3 regions of the Kitasatospora sp. NPDC088391 genome follow, and region 2 is predicted to be linked to each of the others. Evidence: riboswitches for the same ligand, from Rfam matches in the RefSeq annotation. Region 2 holds a riboswitch; each other region holds the start of a gene.
The links. A riboswitch is a leader RNA that binds a small molecule or an ion and turns the genes downstream of it on or off. The one in region 2 is predicted to bind cyclic di-AMP.

Region 1 (5,859 bases), on a different contig from region 2:
TCCCAGCCCGGCCGCCGGGCCAGACCGCCCGGGCGCCCGGCCACCAGCCGGGCGTACAGCTCCTCGCAGCGCGGCAGCTCCGCCACCGGATCGGCCAGCCGCAGCACCACCTCGCCGCGCTGCTCCGGCACCCGGACCCGGACCCGGCCGCGCAGCAGCGACACCGCCGCCTTGCGGGTCGCCGCACCGTAGCCGAACCGGCCGTAGATGGCCGGCTCCGAGGCCGTCAGCGCCGCCACCGCCTCGCCCGCCGCCCGCACGTCGTCCAACTGGCGGCGCATCAGCGCCGTCAGCGCGCCGCGCCGCCGGTGCGTCGGCAGCACGCCCACCATCGTCACGCCCGCCACCGGCAGCACCGCCCCGCCCGGCACCGCCAGCCGCAGGCTGAAGATCCCGCCGCCGCCGACGATCCGGTCGCCCTCGCAGATCGCCAGCGAGCGCTCCACCTCGGTCAACTCCCGCCACAGCGCCCGCTCCTCGGGCGGCTCCGGGGTACCCCCGAAGGCCACGTCCACGGTGCCGTACCAGGGCTCCCACTCCTCGGCCCGCAGGGGGCGCACGGTCAGTTCGGGCTGTCGCGTCGTCATGGGGCCTTGCCTACCAGGCGATCCGTCCGTCCGCGACCGATTTGTCGCCCCGACCCGGCCGCCGCCGCCCCCGCCCGCGGCCCCGCCCGCCGCCCGGCGGCCGAAACCCACCGCCGCGACCCGGCCCGCTGCACTCCGTGCCACCCGGCCCGTCGACGTGCGGACCGCCGGTGGATAAGGTCGGTCCCCATGGCCGGCAGCGCGCGCTCCAGTGCGACGGGCCGGGACCGCAGGACGTCCCGCGAACCCGTGACGGCCCGGCTGCGCGCGGCGCTGTCCCGGGCCCGACGCAGGCTGCGCCGCACCGGGGTCGACTACTTCCGCGGCGACGGCGCCGACTGGTGGGCGTTCGCCGCCCTCGCCCTGGCCGTCCCGCTGCTGGTCCTGCTGAACATCCTCGCCCCCGACTGGGCCCCGCCCACCGCGCTGGTGCTGCCGGTGCTGGCCGGCGCCCTGCTGCTGCGCCCCGGCACCCTGGTCCTGCTGTACGCCGTCGCCGCAGCCGGCCTGGTCACCGAGTCCCTGGTGCACACCGGCGAGCGGCTGGCCTCCGACACCCCCGACGCCTACGGCCACGGCGTCACCCCCGGCGCCGCCCTGGTGGTCGGCGCCGTCGGCGTGGCCGGCCTGCTGGTCGCCCAGTTCCGCCGTCGGGTCGGCGTGCCCTGGCGCGGCGGCTCCACCATGCTCTTCGACCTGCGCGAGCGCATCCGGGTCCAGGGCCGGACCCCCCGACTGCCCGACGGCTGGCACACCGACACCGCGCTCCGCCCGGCCGGCGGCCAGTCCTTCTCCGGCGACTTCATGGTCGCCGCCCGCACCGGCCCCGGCGGCCGGATGCTCGAAGCCGTCCTCGCCGACGTCTCCGGCAAGGGCATGGACGCGGGCAGCCGCGCCCTGCTGCTCTCCGGCGCCTTCGGCGGCCTGCTCGGCTCGCTGCCCGCCCACGACTTCCTGCCCGCCGCCAACGGCTACCTGCTCCGCCAGGACTGGGCCGAGGGCTTCGCCACCGCCGCCCACCTGGTGCTCGACCTGGACACCGGCGAGTACGAACTCCTCTCGGCCGGCCACCTCCCCGGCATGCACCGCCTCGCCGGGGCCGGCCACTGGGAGGTCAAGGAGGCCGAGGGCCCGCTGCTCGGCGTCTACGACGGCGCCAAGTTCGAAGGGGTGCGCGGCACCCTGGGCCCCGGCGACCTGCTGATGCTCTGCACCGACGGCATGGTGGAGATCCCCGGCCGCGACCTCGGCGAGGGCATGGACCGGCTGATGGGCGAGGCCGACCGGCTGGTCGCCACCGCCCCGCCGGGCGGCCGCTCCGGCGCCGCGGTCCGGCTGATCGACACCGTCGCCAAGCACGTCAACGACGACCGTGCGGTCCTGCTGGTCTGGCGCGGCTGAGGACGCCGCGGCCGGCCTCCCTGATCGCGGAGGGCCGGAGCGCGGAGGGCCGGATTGCGGAGAGCCGGTGAGCGCCGGGTGTCCACGGAGTGTCAAACCCGGACGTTGATCTTCGGCCAATTCCCGGGCGCCGCCCCGACGGTGGGCGGTTCCCGGATCTGCCTGCCGATATGCCCCGACCGCGCCCCGGCGGCCGCGCGGCGGCCCGCCCCGCCGACGCTCCGTCAGAACCCGTCCGCTATCGTCACGGTCGGCGAAAATCAGTCCCACCACCCCGGTTCACGCGTCGGGCGACGGGGCAAGTCCTTTACGCAGTAGGCACGAACGACCACACTGAGTCCGGATGGAGTGGTGGGGACACGGGGGGCAGGGGCCGGTTTCCGCCTGGAACCGCCGTCGGTTCCGCCCGAAGGTTCCGACCCGAACCCCCGCCACGAATCGAGGAAGTGAGTCCCGGTGGCCTTCTCCGTCTCCGCGCTTGTCCTGTTCGGCGTCATCGTCGCCATCTTCATCCGCAACAAGCAGCTGAAGACCGGGCACGCCATCATGGCCGCCCTGTTCGGCTTCATGCTCAGCCAGTCGACCATGGCCGGGCCGATCCAGCAGTTCCTCGCCTCGGTGTCCAAGGCCATCGCCAGCATCGCGGGCTGACGGACCGTCGGCCCCCGGGCAGGACTCCGGGCAGGACTTCGAGCAGAACCACAGGCAGTGCCTCATGGCGGCCGGGGTGCCCCGGGCCGTCCGTTCGGCCTGCCCGCGGGTGACCAGGGTCACCCGCCCCGTCACGCCAGGTGAACGCCCGACCGCACACGGTGGCCAATGTCGCCCGCCGTGTCCGGTTCGTAGGCGACCCGTCATGATCCCGTGCGCGCAGCGCGGCCGCCCGGCCGACGGAGCGTGACCTGGCGGACCGTCAGCCCCTTCCCGATCACGGGAACGGGGCTTTTCGGCGCTTGCCAGCTTTCCGACCTGTGGGTTTTGCTTCCACCGCAGCCCGGCCACTGACCGGGCAGGCCACCGAGCGGAACGCCTAGTCCTGCCGTCGCCCGGTGCCGACCAGATCACCACGCCACGGCAGGAGCGGGGGAACCACAGGTAGTACGCCGGGCCCGGAACGCACGGGGCCGGCTTGGGGTGAAGCCGCGGAGACGCGGCCGGGCAACTCTCGCCCGAACCCGACAGCTCACCTCGCAGGCGTCGGAGAGGAACTGCTTCATGTCCGCTCAGGGCAAGCACCGCAAGCCGAGCCTGACCACCATCGCCCGCATCGTCATCGCCACCGGCGTGGCCGGTGCCGCGATCGGCCTCCCGGTCTCCGCCGCCTCCGCGCACGGCACCGCCGACCACCACGACGGCGGCCGCCAGTGGGCGCACGTCTCGGTCGACGCCACCCCCGTCGCCGACACCGCCGTCGGCGCCCCCGCCGCCGAGCAGGCCGCCACCCCGGCCGCCGCCTCGCACACCTACCGGGTCGCCTCGGGCGACACCCTCTCCCGGATCGCCGACGCGCAGGACGTCGACGGCGGCTGGCAGAAGCTCTACCAGGACAACCGCTCGGTCATCGGCGGCAACCCGGACCTGATCCGCCCCGGCCAGCAGCTCACCGTCAACGGCCAGGCCGCGGCGGCCGCCCCGGCCCCGGCCCCGGCCCCGGCCAAGAGTTCCGCCCCGGCCTCGTCGTCGTCCTCCTCGTCCTCCTCCGACACGGCCGCCGCCAAGACCGCGGCCGTGCCGAAGACCACGACGAAGAGCACCACCGCCAAGGTCCAGACCCAGACCCAGACCCAGGCCCCGGCGCAGACCAAGACCCAGCAGACGGCCCCGGCCGCGAGCACCTCCAAGGGCTACGTCGCCCCGGCCCCGGGCAGCGTCACCACCGGCTACAAGGTGGCCGGCTCCAACTGGTCCAGCGGCTACCACACCGGCATCGACTTCCCGGTCTCCACCGGCACCAGCCTCAAGGCGATCGCCGCGGGCACCGTGGTCTCCGCCGGCAACGGCGGTGCCTACGGCAACCAGGTCGTCATCAAGCTCGCCGACGGCAAGTACGCCCAGTACGCCCACCTCTCCTCGATCTCCGTCTCGGCCGGCCAGTCCGTGACGGCGGGCCAGCAGATCGGCCTCTCCGGCGCCACCGGCAACGTCACCGGCCCGCACCTGCACTTCGAGATCCGCACCACCCCGGACTACGGCTCCGACATCGACCCCGTCGCCTACCTGGCGGCCCACGGCGTCAACGTCTGACCCCGAACCCCACCCCCCGAGGGCCCCGCGCACACTCCCCGTGCGCGGGGCCCTCGGGCCGTCGTCGGGCAGCAGGCGGGGGGAGGGGCCGGCAAGGCGCCGTGAAGGGTGCGGGGAGGGGGCGGCGCAGGGGCGGGAAAGCGCCCGGGAACGCCGACGGCCCCGGCTGCCTGGGCAGTTCGGGGCCGTCGGGGGAGTGGAGCGGGTGACGAGAATCGAACTCGCGTGACCAGTTTGGAAGACTGGGGCTCTACCATTGAGCTACACCCGCACAGGCGTACCCGGACCGCGGCGCGGTGGCGGGGACTGGGCAAGCGTACCTGGTCGGGTCGGTGGAATGCACACTCCTTACGGGGTTGTCGGCTCGCGGATATCGCCCCGGGAGGGGGCGGGCCGACGTGTACTCTTCTGCTCGGCACCACGGGGTGTGGCGCAGGTTGGTAGCGCGTCCGCTTTGGGAGCGGAAGGCCGTCGGTTCGAATCCGGTCACCCCGACCGTGTGCGGCAGGGTCTCGCCGGCGGCGGGGCCCTGTTGTCGTTGAGGGCAGCTCCCACCTGCGGCCGACCCGCGGCCGACGTGCGGCCGACCTGCACCCGGTGCCGGGCACAGTCGCTTTCGTGGTACCGGTAGGATGGATCGCTGGCGGTAGTACGGACAGCATTTTCAGCCCCAACCGCCTATCGCCTCTGACCGCAAGCCCCCTAGGAGACCTAACCGTGAAGAGCGCCGTCGAGACTCTGAACCCGACCCGGGTTCGACTCACCGTCGAGGTGCCCTTCGAGGAGCTCAAGCCCAGCCTCGACGCGGCGTACAAGAAGATCAACCAGCAGGTCACCGTTCCGGGCTTCCGCAAGGGCAAGATCCCGAACAAGGTGATCGACCAGCGCTTCGGTCGTGGCGCGGTGCTGGAGGAGGCCGTCAACGACGCGCTTCCGCGCTTCTACACGCAGGCCGTCGACGAGGGCCAGATCGACGTGCTGGGCCAGCCGGACATCACCGGCATCGAGGGTGTCGAGAACCTCGCCGACGGCGGTGACCTCAAGTTCGTCGCCGAGGTCGACGTCCGCCCCGAGGTCGCCCTGCCCGACTTCGCCGAGATCGCCGTCGTGGTCGACCCGATCGAGGTCACCGACGAGGACGTCGCGAAGTCCCTCGAGCAGCTCCGCGAGCGCTTCAGCTCCGTGAAGGACGTCGAGCGCGCCGCCGCCGAGGGCGACGTCGTGGTCGTCGACCTGGAGGCCAAGGTCGACGGTGAGGTGCCGGAGGACGGCACCGCCACCGGCGTGAGCTACGAGATCGGCTCCGGCCGCCTGCTGGACGGCATCGACGAGGCCGTCGTCGGCCTGTCGGCCGGCGAGTCCAAGACCTTCACCACCACCCTCAAGGGCGGCACGGCGGTCGGCCAGGACTCCGAGGTCACCGTCACCGTGACCGCCGTCCAGGAGAAGGAACTCCCCGAGCTGGACGACGAGTTCGCGCAGCTCGCGAGCGAGTTCGACACCATCGAGGAGCTCCGCGCCGACTCCGTCAAGCGCCTGGAGCGCATGAAGGAGTTCGACCAGGCCACCCAGGCCCAGGAGAAGGTCCTCGACGAGCTGCTGAACCGGGTCGAGATGGACTACCCGG
Region 2 (5,859 bases):
GCCTCCGAGCCCTCCAGCCCGTACCCGCGCAGCACCGCGAACAGCACCCGCACCAACCGCTCCGCGGCGGCCTGCAGCTCGGCGTCCGGCTCGGGCGCCTGCGGCAGCGCGGCGTAGCGCCGGGGGTACGTCAGGGCGTAGTCGGCGTAGGCGGTGAGCAGGGCCCGGACCGCCTCGTCCCGGGACAGGCCGAGGACGGCGGCGGCCAGGTGCTCGGCGAGCTCCTCGGTGGTGCGGACGGCGATCAGCCGGCGCAGCTCGGGCAGGCCGCCGCTGACGTGCTTGTACAGCGAGGGGGTGGCCACCCCGGCCCGGGCGGCGACCGCGGCCAGCGTGAGGGCGGACTGCCCCTGGGCGTCGACCAGTTCGAGGGCGTGGTCCACCACCGCGGCGGTGGAGAGTCCGGCGCGGGGCATCAGCGGGCGTCCTCGTTCGGCTCGTTCGGCTCGTCGGTCTCGTTCGGCTCGCCGGCCAGGCCCGCCAGGAAGGGCAGCAGGGCGTCGGCGACCGCCCGCGGGTGGCTGGCCATCGGGTAGTGGCCGGCGTTGCCGATCATCACCTTGCGGCCGCGCAGCGCGGTGGCCTGCCGGTCCGCGATCAGCTCGGGCTTCGGGAAGTCGGGGTCCTTGTCGCCCATCAGCACCAGGGCCGGGACGTCCACCGCCGCGCACCAGCCGACCGGCGCCGAGTCGCCGCCCAGGTAGCCGCGCAGGGCGGCCTTGCGGGCGGGCTCGCGGAGCATCGCGGACAGGTCGGCCCGGTAGGCGTCGAAGTCGGCCGGGCGCTCGGTCGGGTAGTAGAACTTCTGCAGCGCGCCCCACAGGCCGGGGAAGGTCGCCACCAGCGGGCCGACCAGGCCGAACAGGGCCTTCTGGAAGCCGTTCAGCGGCAGGTTCTCGATGAACGCGTCGATCAGCACCACGCCGCCGGTGCGCTCGGGGGCCAGCGCGGCGGCCCGGACCACGGTGGCGCCGGTGTAGGAGCTGCCGACCAGCACCGCGCCGCGCAGGTCGAGGTGGGCGAGCAGGGCGACCAGGTCCTCGGCGATCGCGGCCGGGGTGTAGCTGTCGAACCCGGTCGAGGACTCGCCGAGGCCGCGCAGGTCCATGGTGACCACCCGGTGGCCCGCGGCGGTCAGCAGCGGGGCGAGGTGCCGGTAGGCGGAGCGCTTGTCGAGCATGCCGGGCAGCAGCACCACGGGGACGCCGGCGCCGGGGGTGTCGTCGTAGGCGATCCGGCCGCCGGTGACGTCGAGGTACCGGGTGGTGGTGCCGAGGGTGCTGTTCATCGCGGGCCTCCTGGGCGGGCGTCCGGTGCTCCGGGCCCTGGCGGTCCGGCTGCTTCCGATAGCCATAAAGCTAAGGCTAATAGCCTTAGCCGTCAACCCGCCGGCCGGGACCGGCCCGACTCGGCCCGACTCGGCGTGGCCCGGCGTGGCCCGGCCCGGCGGTCAGATTCCGTCCACCTTGAACGGGTCGTGCTCGGCGAGCAGCTTCTCCAGGCGGGCCTGGTCGACCCGGCTGGTGATCGCCCCCTCGTCCTGGCGGTCCCGGATCACCTTGGCCAGCGTGAACGCGGAGGTGATCAGGTAGAGCATTCCGACGGCGAGGAAGGCCCGCATCCAGGCGCTGACCGGCAGGTAGGCGATTCCGAGGGCGAGGGCGACGGCGGCCAGCGAGAAGGAGGCGACGGACTGCAGGTAGTAGGCGGCGGTGGTGCGCTGCGGCACGGGAGCGGTCATGGCCCCAGGGTCCCGCCGGGGCGGCGGCCGGTCGTGAGTACGGATACTCAACGGGCCCGTCACGATCCGTCATGGGCCACCTGGCGAACCATCACAAATCGCCCATAGGGCGTCAGAAAACTTTCATCGCCTCCCGGGAGGAGCTTGGAATCATGGGGTCCATAGGATTAACGTTTGATAACGCAGCGCGGTCGGCAACGCCGTATCCAAGCGGCACCGTGCGCCACGCCTAATCCCACGGGTCTGCCTCCGGGCGACCCGGGAGCCGGGGAACCACTTTCCACCGGGGTGAATCGGAACGGCCCCAGGGCCCGACCGTAGGAGACCTTCCACCTCCGAACCCGTCAGCTAACCCGGTCGGCGGCAGGGAAGGAAGGAGCACGCCTCCGTGGCGTCGACGTACCCCCAGAGCACCGGCACCAAGGTGCTCGACCACCCGACCGGCAACGAGGGCGCCCGGCACCGGCTGCCCCGCCAGTCCTCCCGCTCCAACGCACCCCTGCTCGGCGTGACCGCGGTGACCGCCGCCTTCGGAGCCACCGCCTTCGCCCAGGCCCCGGCCGCCGCCCCCGCCATCGTCAGCCCCGACGAGGCCTCGGACGGCCTGCTCGCCGCCGACCCCGGGCTGGCCCTCGCCGCCCGCATCCAGCAGCAGGCCGACGGCCAGCGCACCGCCGCCGACGAGTCCGCCCGGATCGCCGCCGCCAAGGACGCCGAGGCCAAGCGCGCCGCCCAGCAGGCCGAGGCCAAGCTCGCCTCGCACACCCTGCCGGTCGCCGACTACACGCTGAGCGCCGAGTTCGGGCAGGCCGGCGTGCACTGGTCCCGCCTGCACACCGGCCTCGACTTCGCCGCCCGCACCGGCACCCCCGTGGTCGCCATCGGCGCCGGCACCATCACCTCGGCCGGCTGGTCCGGCTCCTACGGCTACCGGATCATCCAGACCCTGCCCGACGGCACCGAGATCTGGTACTGCCACCTGTACCGGATCAGCGTCGCCACCGGGAAGGTCACCCCCGGCACCGTCCTCGGCTCCGTCGGCGCCACCGGCAACGTCACCGGCCCGCACCTCCACCTGGAGGTCCGCCCCGGCGGCGGCGCGCCGATCGACCCGCTGCCCTGGCTGCAGAAGCTCGGCCTCCAGCCGTAACCCCCGCGCTCCCGACGGCCGGGCGACGCCTCCGGGCGGACCCCGGCCGTCCGCACGCCCGGCCCCGTCCGCACCGGGCCCGCCGGTTCCGGCCCGTCAGTTCCGGCCGCCCCCGCGGCGGCCGAACGCGGCCAGGCCGAACAGCAGGCCGCCCGCCAGGAAGAACGGCTCGTAGAGGAAGGTCGCGAAGCGGGCCATCGTGTCCAGGTCCGCCACCGACTCGTGGCCGAACGCCAGGGCGGCCCAGTCCGGTATCGACGGCAGGGCGTGGAACACCAGCAGGGCGGCGGTGGCCCGGGCCGCGAGGAGCAGCCGAGCGGCCGGTATCCGGCCGGTCGGCGGCCGGAGCAGCGCCAGCGCCAGCGCGGCGGCCACCGCGCACATCGGCACCGCCGCGATGTCGATCACCAGCAGCGGGGTGTTGTCCAGCACCGACAGCTCGTCGGGCAGGCCGACCCGGCCGCCCAGCAGCCAGTACAGGTGCACCAGGGAGAACAGCGCCGACCAGCCCGCGGCGGCCAGGGCGGCGGCCCGGCGGACGGGAGCGGTCAGCGGGAGCCGGGGGAGCGGGGCGGCGACGGAGCGCGCGCCCGGAGCGGTCGTGGTGTCCATGCCCCAAGGATGCTCCCGCCCCCGGCCCCCACGGATCGTCCGTACGGCCACGGTTGATGGTCCGTCAGGTCGATCCGCGGGTCGTCCGACCGGCCGACCCACCCCGAGCCCACCCCGAGCCGGCGCTACCCCACCCGAGGTACGCCCCGGCCGGAACCGCACGTCACGGGGGCTCCGCGCCACCGGGGCCGCACCGCCGGGGTCAGTACTCCGCCGGGGTCAGTACTCCTCCGGCGCCAGGTCCGGGAACTCCTCCAGCAGCAGCCGGGCCAGCCCCGGCACCGTCCACTCCCCGCACAGGTCGATCGCGGCCTGCGCCACCGCCTCCTCGAACTGCTCGAACTCCCCGGCCAGTTCGGCCGGCATCGGCAGCCCGCGGGCGTTCAGCTCGGCCAGGTTCCGGTACGAGCGCGTCATCAGGCCCTGCTCCAGCAGCCGCCGCGCCCCGTCGGTGGACACCCCGACCAGCAGCGGCCGGCCCGGCTGGTCCCAGTTGCCGTCCCCGTCCAGGTCGGGGGCCCGGTCGAAGGCCGCGTGCCGCTCCTCCTCCGGCAGCTCCCGGAACGCCGCCAGCCACGCGCGGACCGCCGCCGGGTCGTCCGCCGGCACCCCGTCCGCGCGCAGCAGCAGCGCGTACAGCCGCGGCCAGGTCACCAGGTCGGCCCGGCGCAGCAGCGACACCAGCACCTCGCCCTGCCACTCCGCCTCCGCGAGCAGCTTCTCCCGGCGCTTCGCGTTCAGCCGCCGCGCCGCCCGCTGGTGCTCGATCAGCAGCCGCACCGCCGCCGCGTACTGCGCCGGGTCGCCCACCGGCTGGACGTACAGGTGCAGCTGCTCGTACAGCAGGTGCTCCAGCACCGGCGAGGACAGCTCGGGGAAGCCCTCGTGCAGCCGGGCCCCGCCCAGCTCCAGCAGGGTCAGGACGGTCCGCACCGCCGGCTCGGGCACCGGGTCGAGGCCCGCCTCCGCCGCCCAGGACAGCAGTTCGGCGGCACGGGTGCGCGGGATCAGGTGCAGGTCTTCGTCGTCCACCCAGGTACGGTAACCGGTCCCCGCGGGCCCGCCCGGCACCCCGACCCCCGGCCCCGCCCGCCCGCGGGGGTGGCCCGACCCCCGGTCGGGGCGGGGGTTAACCCCACCCGGAAGTCGGCAGCAGACCTCATTCCGACGGACCCCTCCGCTGCGGCACCTTGGAGACGTGCCCGGCACCGCCGACCGGCGGCGCCGACCGACCACCCGAACCGAAGGGCCTGCGGATGTCCACCGCTGCGTACCCCGCCGCCACCGGCGGCCACCACCACCTCGGCCGACCCGGGTTCTGGCGCGCCCCGTTCTCCGGACACACCTACCGCGAGTACAGCTACACGGTCAGCGGCCTGCCGCTGGCGATCCTCGGCTTCACCCTGGTCGTGACGCTGTTCAGCACCGGCCTCGGCCTCGTCGTCACCATGCTCGGCCTGCCCGTGCTCGCGCTGCTGCTCGCGGTCTCCCGCGGCCTCGGCGCCGCCGAGCGGCTCCGCGCCCGCACCCTGCTCGGCCTGGAACTCCCCGAGCCGCCCGCGCTGAAGGTCACCCGGGAGGGCGCCTGGGGCGCGATCACCGCCCGGCTGGCCGACCCGGTCGGCTGGAAGGCCGCCTTCCACCAGTTCGTGACGTTCCCCTGGGCGGTCCTCAGCTTCACGCTCTCCACCGTCTTCCTCAGCGTCGGCTGGGGGCTCGCGCTCTTCCCCTGCTACCAGTGGGTCTTCGCCCGCTACACCCCCTGGAACGGCTACCGGATCGCCGACTGGACGGACTCGCACGGCGTCCAGCACGTCTACGACATCACCGAGACCTGGCAGATCGCCGCCGTCACGCTGCTCGGCCTGGTCTTCCTGTTCCTCACCCCGCAGGTGATCCGCGCCCTCACCAACGCCAACCGCTTCGCCGACCGCGCCCTGCTGGCCGGTCGCTGAACAGCCGCCGGACGGCCGCCGGACGTGCGCCGGAAGATTGCCGGACCGTCGCCGGACGTGCGACACCCCCGGGCCCGTGGTCGGATGGCCGCGGGCCCGGGCCGCACCCCGGGCCCGCCGAACGTCCGGAGGACACCCATGACCAGCCCGGCCGCCAGCACCGGACCGACGGGCCGTCAGCGGCCGGGCGGCGCACCCGTCCTGGTCACCTCCCGGCCGCTGGACGAGTACTGCGCCGCCTTCGGCCTCACCCGCGCGGCCCTGGGGCGGCTCCCCGGCCCCGTCCTGGACTGCCCGGGCGGGGCCGCCGCCCTCGCCGCCGAGGCCCGCGCCCTCGGCTGCGAGGTGGTCGCCGCCGACCCCGGCTACGCCCTCGGCCCGCACCGGCTGGCCGCGCTCGC
Region 3 (5,859 bases), on a different contig from region 2:
GTGCAGACCCAGCGGGCCCAGACCAGGACCAGCAACACCGTCCGCAACACCGTGGTCGACCGGCCCGCCTACCGGATCGAGAAGACCGCCACCCCGGCCACCGCCCGCACCGGCGACCGGATCGGCTACCGGATCACCGTCACCAACACCGGACGGGTCGCCGCCCCCGGCGTCGCCCTCGACGACGACCTGACCGCCGTGCTGGCCGGCGCCGTCTACAACGGCGACGCCGCCGCCGACCTCGGCACCGCCACCGTCACCGGCAGCACCCTGCACTGGACCGGCGACCTCGCCGTCGGCGCCACCGCGACCGTCACCTACTCGGTGACCGCCCGCACGGCCGGCACGCTCCGCAACACCGTCGGCTCCACCACCTACCGCAACAACTGCGGCGAGGGCAGCACCGACGCCGCCTGCCGGGCCGTCGTCACGGTCACCGCCCCCGACCCGACGCCCGAGCCGTCCCCCGACCCGACGGCCACCGACGAGCCGGGCCCGAGCCCCTCGGCGAGCCCCACCGGCAGCACCGCCCCGCAGCCGGCGCCCAGCCCGACCGCCACCGACGGCGGGTCCGAACTGCCCTCCACCGGCACCGCCGAGGCGCTCCCGCTGATCGGCCTCGCCGCCCTCGGACTCCTCCTCACCGGTCTGCTGGTCCTCGCCACCCGGGCCCGCCGCAGGCACTGAGCCCGGCACCCGACCGGGGGGCGCGGGAAACCGCGCCCCCTTCGCCGTCCCCGCTTCGCCGTCCCCGGACCGGCCCGTCCCGGCGGTCGCGTAAGTTCGGTCCCGTGGAGACTCCGAAGCTGATCCTGTTGACCACCACCCACCGCGTCGCCCCCGGCCTGCTCTCCTGGCCCGCCTGGGACGCGCTCCGCTCCGCGCCCGCCGTGCTGGTCGGCGCCGCCGACCACCCGCAGCTGCCCGCGCTGCGCGCCGCCGGGGTCGAGCCCCGGGTGGTCGAGCGCGGCTCCGCGCCCGCGCTGGCCCGGCACCTGCTGGCGCAGGCCCCGGCGGTGTGGCTGGAGAGCCCGGACGGCGACCCGGGGCTGACCGACGCGCTGGCCCGGATCGCGGTGGAGGAGGCCGGCGAGCACCCGGAGATCGAGGTACTGCCCGGCTCGTACGACCTGCCGGGCGCCCGGCTGCTCGACCTGGTCGCGGTGATGGACCGGCTGCGCTCGCCCGGCGGCTGCCCCTGGGACGCCGAGCAGACCCACGAGAGCCTGGTGAAGTACCTGGTCGAGGAGTCGTTCGAACTCGTCGAGGCGATCGAGGAGGGCGACCGGCCCACCCTGCGCGAGGAGCTCGGCGACGTGCTGCTCCAGGTGTTCTTCCACTCCCGGATCGCCGAGGAGCACGCCGAGGACCCGTTCTCGGTCGACGACGTGGCCGGCGACATCGTCGAGAAGCTGATGTACCGCCACCCGCACGTGTTCGGCGACGTCAGCGTCACCGGCTCGGCCGAGACCGAGGCCAACTGGGAGCAGCTGAAGGCCGCGGAGAAGCAGCGCGAATCGGTGCTGGACGGCGTCCCGGCGGGCCTGCCCGCGCTGGCGTACGCGGCGAAGCTGGTGTCCCGGGTGCGCCGGGCGGACTTCACCGGCGTGCCGGACGCGGCCTACGCGCTGCCCGCCGAACTCACCGCGGAGTCGGCGGGGGAGCTGCTGCTGGCGGTCGCGCAGCGCGCCCACGACCGGGGCGTGGACGTGGACGCGGCGCTGCGGGCGGCGGCCCGGCGCTACCGGTCGGCGGTCCGGGCGGCCGAAGGTCTGTCGGACGCGGGCTGACGGCCGGTCAGCCCGCCAGCGGGACGTCCTGGACGGGGCGGCGCTGGAGCGGCACGACGACCTCGCCGATCGCCTCGCCGACCAGGGCGAGCAGTTCGGCCAGCGGGTCGAGGTGGCGGGGCAGGTCGGCGAGCTGGACGATCCGCTCGCCGTCCGGCCCGGTCACCGCGAACAGGTCGATCGGGCCGAGGTGCTTGACGGCGGTGTCCACCAGGGCGGCGATGTCCGCGGGGTGGTGGATGTCGCCGGAGACGCCGACCACCGGGCAGCCGGGGCGGTCGAGTTCGGCGGCGAGGTCCTCGGCGGCACCGGGGCGCACGTCGGCGATCAGCAGACCGGCGGCGCCGGCGGCGGAGAACCTGCGGGCCAGGTCGGCCCCCGATCCTCCGTCGAGCACCGCGATGACCACCACTGCACCGGCTACTCGCATTGGTCTGCTCCCTTCACAGAGCGAACCCGTGGGCAGCCCGCACGCCACCCACTGTGGTTATCGGAGGATCGTAGGCGCGCCCCGACGCTCCGCAACAGGGAATACCCACCAGGTGACCAGACTCACGCGGCGGCGCTTCCCGATACGGTCAAGACATGCCAGACCAGCCCCATGACACCCGTCCGCCACTCTTCACCTGGGAGTTCGCCGCCGACCCGTACCCGGCGTACGCCTGGCTGCGGGAGTACGCCCCGGTGCACCGCACCACCCTGCCGAGCGGGGTCGACGCCTGGCTGGTCACCCGGTACGCGGACGCCCGGCAGGCGCTCGCGGACGCCCGGCTCTCCAAGAACCCGGCGCACCACAGCGAGCAGGCGCACCGCACCGGCCGGGTCGGCATCCCGGGGGAGCGGCAGGCCGACCTGATGACCCACCTGCTGAACATCGACCCGCCGGACCACACCCGGCTGCGCCGCCTGGTGTCGAAGGCGTTCACCCCGCGCCGGGTCGCCGAGTTCGAACCGCGGGTGCAGCAGCTCACCGACCGGCTGATCGACTCCTTCGCCGGGCGCGGCGAGGCCGACCTGATCCACGAGTTCGCCTTCCCGCTCCCCATCTACGCGATCTGCGACCTGCTCGGCGTGCCGCCGGAGGACCAGGACGACCTGCGCGACTGGGCGGGCATGATGATCCGACACACGGGCGGGAAGCGCGGCGGGGTCGGCCGCGCGGTCAAGCAGATCCGTGGCTACCTGGCCGACCTGATCCACCGCAAGCGGGCCGACCTCGGCGACGACCTGATCTCCGGCCTGATCCGGGCGAGCGACCACGGCGAGCACCTGACCGAGAACGAGGCCGCGGCGATGGCCTTCATCCTCTTGTTCGCCGGCTTCGAAACGACTATTAATCTCATCGGCAACGGCATGTACGCGCTTCTGCGGAACCCGGGGCAGCGCACCCTGCTCCAGGAGTCGCTGGGGCGCGGCGAGTCGGCCCTGCTGGAGACCGGCGTCGAGGAACTGCTGCGCTACGACGGCCCGGTGGAGCTGGCCACCTGGCGGTTCGCCACCGCGCCGCTGAGCATCGGCGGGGTCGAGATCCCGGTCGGCGACCCGGTGCTGGTGGTGCTGGCCGCGGCGGACCGCGACCCGGCGAGGTTCGCGGCCGAGAACACCCTCGACCTGGCGCGTTCGGACAATCCGCACCTCGGTTTCGGACACGGCATCCATTACTGCATCGGCGCCCCGCTGGCCCGGCTGGAGGGGCAGCGGGCGATCGGCAGCCTCCTGACCAGGCTGCCGGACCTCCGGTTGGCGGCGGATCCGGCCGAGCTGCGCTGGCGGGGCGGACTGATCATGCGCGGGTTGCGCGACCTCCCGGTCTCCTTCGCGCCCCGCTGACGCCGTTTCAGCGGCCCCAGGCCGCCGCCCCCTTGGGTCGGCGGCGCGTCCGGCCGGGGCGCATTCCGCATCCGCACCATGGACAAACCCGGACATATGAGGATGTTTTGTGCACGAGAAGTGAGGGTGCGTAATTTCGGCGTGATTGCGGTGATATGAGCTTGTGATCCCCCGTCAGCTCTGCCTAGTCTCCGAACTGCCCGCAGCCGTGGGCCCCGAACGCGGCACGCCGAGTCCTGTCCGCCGCGTCCCCGGGCCACCGAACAGGTACCGGACAGGAGTGGGGGAACCAGTGTGAACGCCGTCGTCCCAACGGCTTGGGGTGAAGCCGCCGGGGAGCGGACGCGACCGCGTCCGGTCCCGCCGGCGGCCGGGCCAGCCTCCCGGTCCGAACCCGACAGCTCACCCCGCAGGCGTGCGGAGAGGAAGTCCCGTGCTGTTCTCCTCCAACGGTCGCCACCGCCGTAGTACCAAGGCCGAGAAGTTCGTCGCCGCCGCCGGCGTCGCTTCGATCGGCCTGGCCCTGCCCCTGCTCGCCGCCACCCAGGCGGCAGCCGCACCGAGCGACGTCTGGGACCGGGTGGCCCAGTGCGAGAGCGGCGGCGACTGGAACATCAACACCGGAAACGGGTTCTACGGCGGCCTGCAGTTCACCTCCTCCACCTGGCGCTCCTTCGGTGGCGCCCAGTACGCGCCCCGCGCCGACCAGGCCGGCCGCGCCCAGCAGATCGCGGTGGCCGAACGGGTGCTCGCCGCGCAGGGCCCCGGCGCCTGGCCGGTCTGCTCCAAGCGCGCCGGCCTCGTCAGGGGCGGCGCCCCCGCCGACGCCGCCTCCCGCGCGCAGGAGCGCCCGGCCGCCCCGCGGCCCGCCAAGCCCGCCGCGCCCGCCAGGCCCGCCGCCGCCGAGCCGGCCGCGCCCGCCCCCGCGCAGACGCCCGCGCCGCAGGCCGCCGCCCCGCAGGCCGCGCCCGCCGGTGGCGGCTACACCGTCCAGGACGGCGACACGCTCTCCGGGATCGCCACCGCGCGGAACCTGGCCGGCGGCTGGGAGTGGCTGTACGCGGCGAACCGCGCGGTGATCGGCGCCGACCCCGACCTGATCGAGCCCGGACAGCTGCTCGCGCTCTGACCCCGCCGGCTCCCGGCTGACGCTCCGTCCACTCCGGGCGCGCGCGGCGCAGTTCGCGCCGCCCGGGGCGGCGGGGCGGTCGGCATTCAGGTGAACTACCGGTGAGTAGCCGGGCCACACCGTGAGACGGGGCCCGGCCGGACGTGGCCGGGGAGCGGTGTGCGGCTAGGCTCAGGTCGTAACGACCACACATCCGCTTCCGCTAGGAGATGCCTCGTGCCGTCCATTGATGTCGTCGTAGCCCGTGAGATCCTCGACTCCCGCGGCAACCCCACGGTCGAGGTCGAGGTCGGTCTCGACGACGGCAGCACCGGTCGCGCGGCCGTCCCGTCGGGTGCCTCCACCGGCGCCTTCGAGGCCCTGGAGCTCCGCGACGGCGACAAGAACCGCTACTTCGGCAAGGGCGTCGAGAAGGCCGTCCTCGCCGTGATCGAGCAGATCGGCCCCGAGCTGGTCGGCTACGACGCCACCGAGCAGCGCCTCATCGACCAGGCCATGCTCGACCTGGACGCCACCCCGGACAAGTCCTCGCTCGGCGCCAACGCCATCCTCGGCGTCTCGCTCGCCGTGGCGCACGCCGCCTCCGAGGCCAGCGACCTGCCGCTGTTCCGCTACCTGGGCGGCCCGAACGCCCACGTGCTGCCCGTCCCGATGATGAACATCCTCAACGGCGGCTCGCACGCGGACTCCAACGTCGACATCCAGGAGTTCATGATCGCCCCGATCGGCGCGGAGTCCTTCTCCGAGGCCGTCCGCTGGGGCGTCGAGGTCTACCACACGCTCAAGGGCGTGCTGAAGGAGCGCGGCCTCTCCACCGGCCTGGGCGACGAGGGCGGCTTCGCCCCGAACCTGGACTCCAACCGCGAGGCCCTCGACCTCATCACCGAGGCGATCAAGAAGGCCGGCTACACCCCGGGCAAGGACGTCGCGCTCGCCCTGGACGTCGCCGCCTCCGAGTTCTTCAAGGACGGCGCCTACCGGTTCGAGGGCAAGGCGCTCTCCTCCGCCGACCTGATCGCGTACTACGCCGAGCTGGTCGCCGACTACCCGCTGGTCTCCATCGAGGACCCGCTGGACGAGTCGGACTGGGACGGCTGGAAGGCCATCACC

Region 1: another riboswitch for cyclic di-AMP. It lies ahead of ACIQBJ_RS19475 (peptidoglycan DD-metalloendopeptidase family protein); the one in region 2 lies ahead of ACIQBJ_RS08770 (M23 family metallopeptidase).
Region 3: another riboswitch for cyclic di-AMP. It lies ahead of ACIQBJ_RS21645 (transglycosylase family protein); the one in region 2 lies ahead of ACIQBJ_RS08770 (M23 family metallopeptidase).

The regions. Positions count from the first base shown of each region.
Region 1 is NZ_JBIVNB010000006.1:46,506-52,364, forward strand. Features, by position in the region: gene ACIQBJ_RS19460 (GNAT family N-acetyltransferase) at 1-587, opposite strand, end outside; gene ACIQBJ_RS19465 (PP2C family protein-serine/threonine phosphatase) at 777-1,988, shown strand; gene ACIQBJ_RS19470 (hypothetical protein) at 2,445-2,639, shown strand; cyclic di-AMP (ydaO/yuaA leader) riboswitch at 3,046-3,198, shown strand; gene ACIQBJ_RS19475 (peptidoglycan DD-metalloendopeptidase family protein) at 3,204-4,232, shown strand; tRNA gene ACIQBJ_RS19480 (tRNA-Gly) at 4,430-4,503, opposite strand; tRNA gene ACIQBJ_RS19485 (tRNA-Pro) at 4,654-4,727, shown strand; gene tig (trigger factor) at 4,950-5,859, shown strand, end outside.
Region 2 is NZ_JBIVNB010000003.1:18,560-24,418, reverse strand. Features, by position in the region: gene ACIQBJ_RS08785 (TetR/AcrR family transcriptional regulator) at 1-416, opposite strand, end outside; gene ACIQBJ_RS08780 (alpha/beta fold hydrolase) at 416-1,288, opposite strand; gene ACIQBJ_RS08775 (YiaA/YiaB family inner membrane protein) at 1,451-1,741, opposite strand; cyclic di-AMP (ydaO/yuaA leader) riboswitch at 1,958-2,119, shown strand; gene ACIQBJ_RS08770 (M23 family metallopeptidase) at 2,130-2,891, shown strand; gene ACIQBJ_RS08765 (DUF3995 domain-containing protein) at 2,988-3,503, opposite strand; gene ACIQBJ_RS08760 (hypothetical protein) at 3,723-4,535, opposite strand; gene ACIQBJ_RS08755 (sensor domain-containing protein) at 4,760-5,458, shown strand; gene ACIQBJ_RS08750 (class I SAM-dependent methyltransferase) at 5,597-5,859, shown strand, end outside.
Region 3 is NZ_JBIVNB010000007.1:82,838-88,696, forward strand. Features, by position in the region: gene ACIQBJ_RS21625 (hypothetical protein) at 1-687, shown strand, start outside; gene ACIQBJ_RS21630 (MazG family protein) at 792-1,790, shown strand; gene ACIQBJ_RS21635 (SDR family NAD(P)-dependent oxidoreductase) at 1,798-2,220, opposite strand; gene ACIQBJ_RS21640 (cytochrome P450) at 2,376-3,620, shown strand; cyclic di-AMP (ydaO/yuaA leader) riboswitch at 3,852-4,050, shown strand; gene ACIQBJ_RS21645 (transglycosylase family protein) at 4,054-4,749, shown strand; gene eno (phosphopyruvate hydratase) at 4,966-5,859, shown strand, end outside.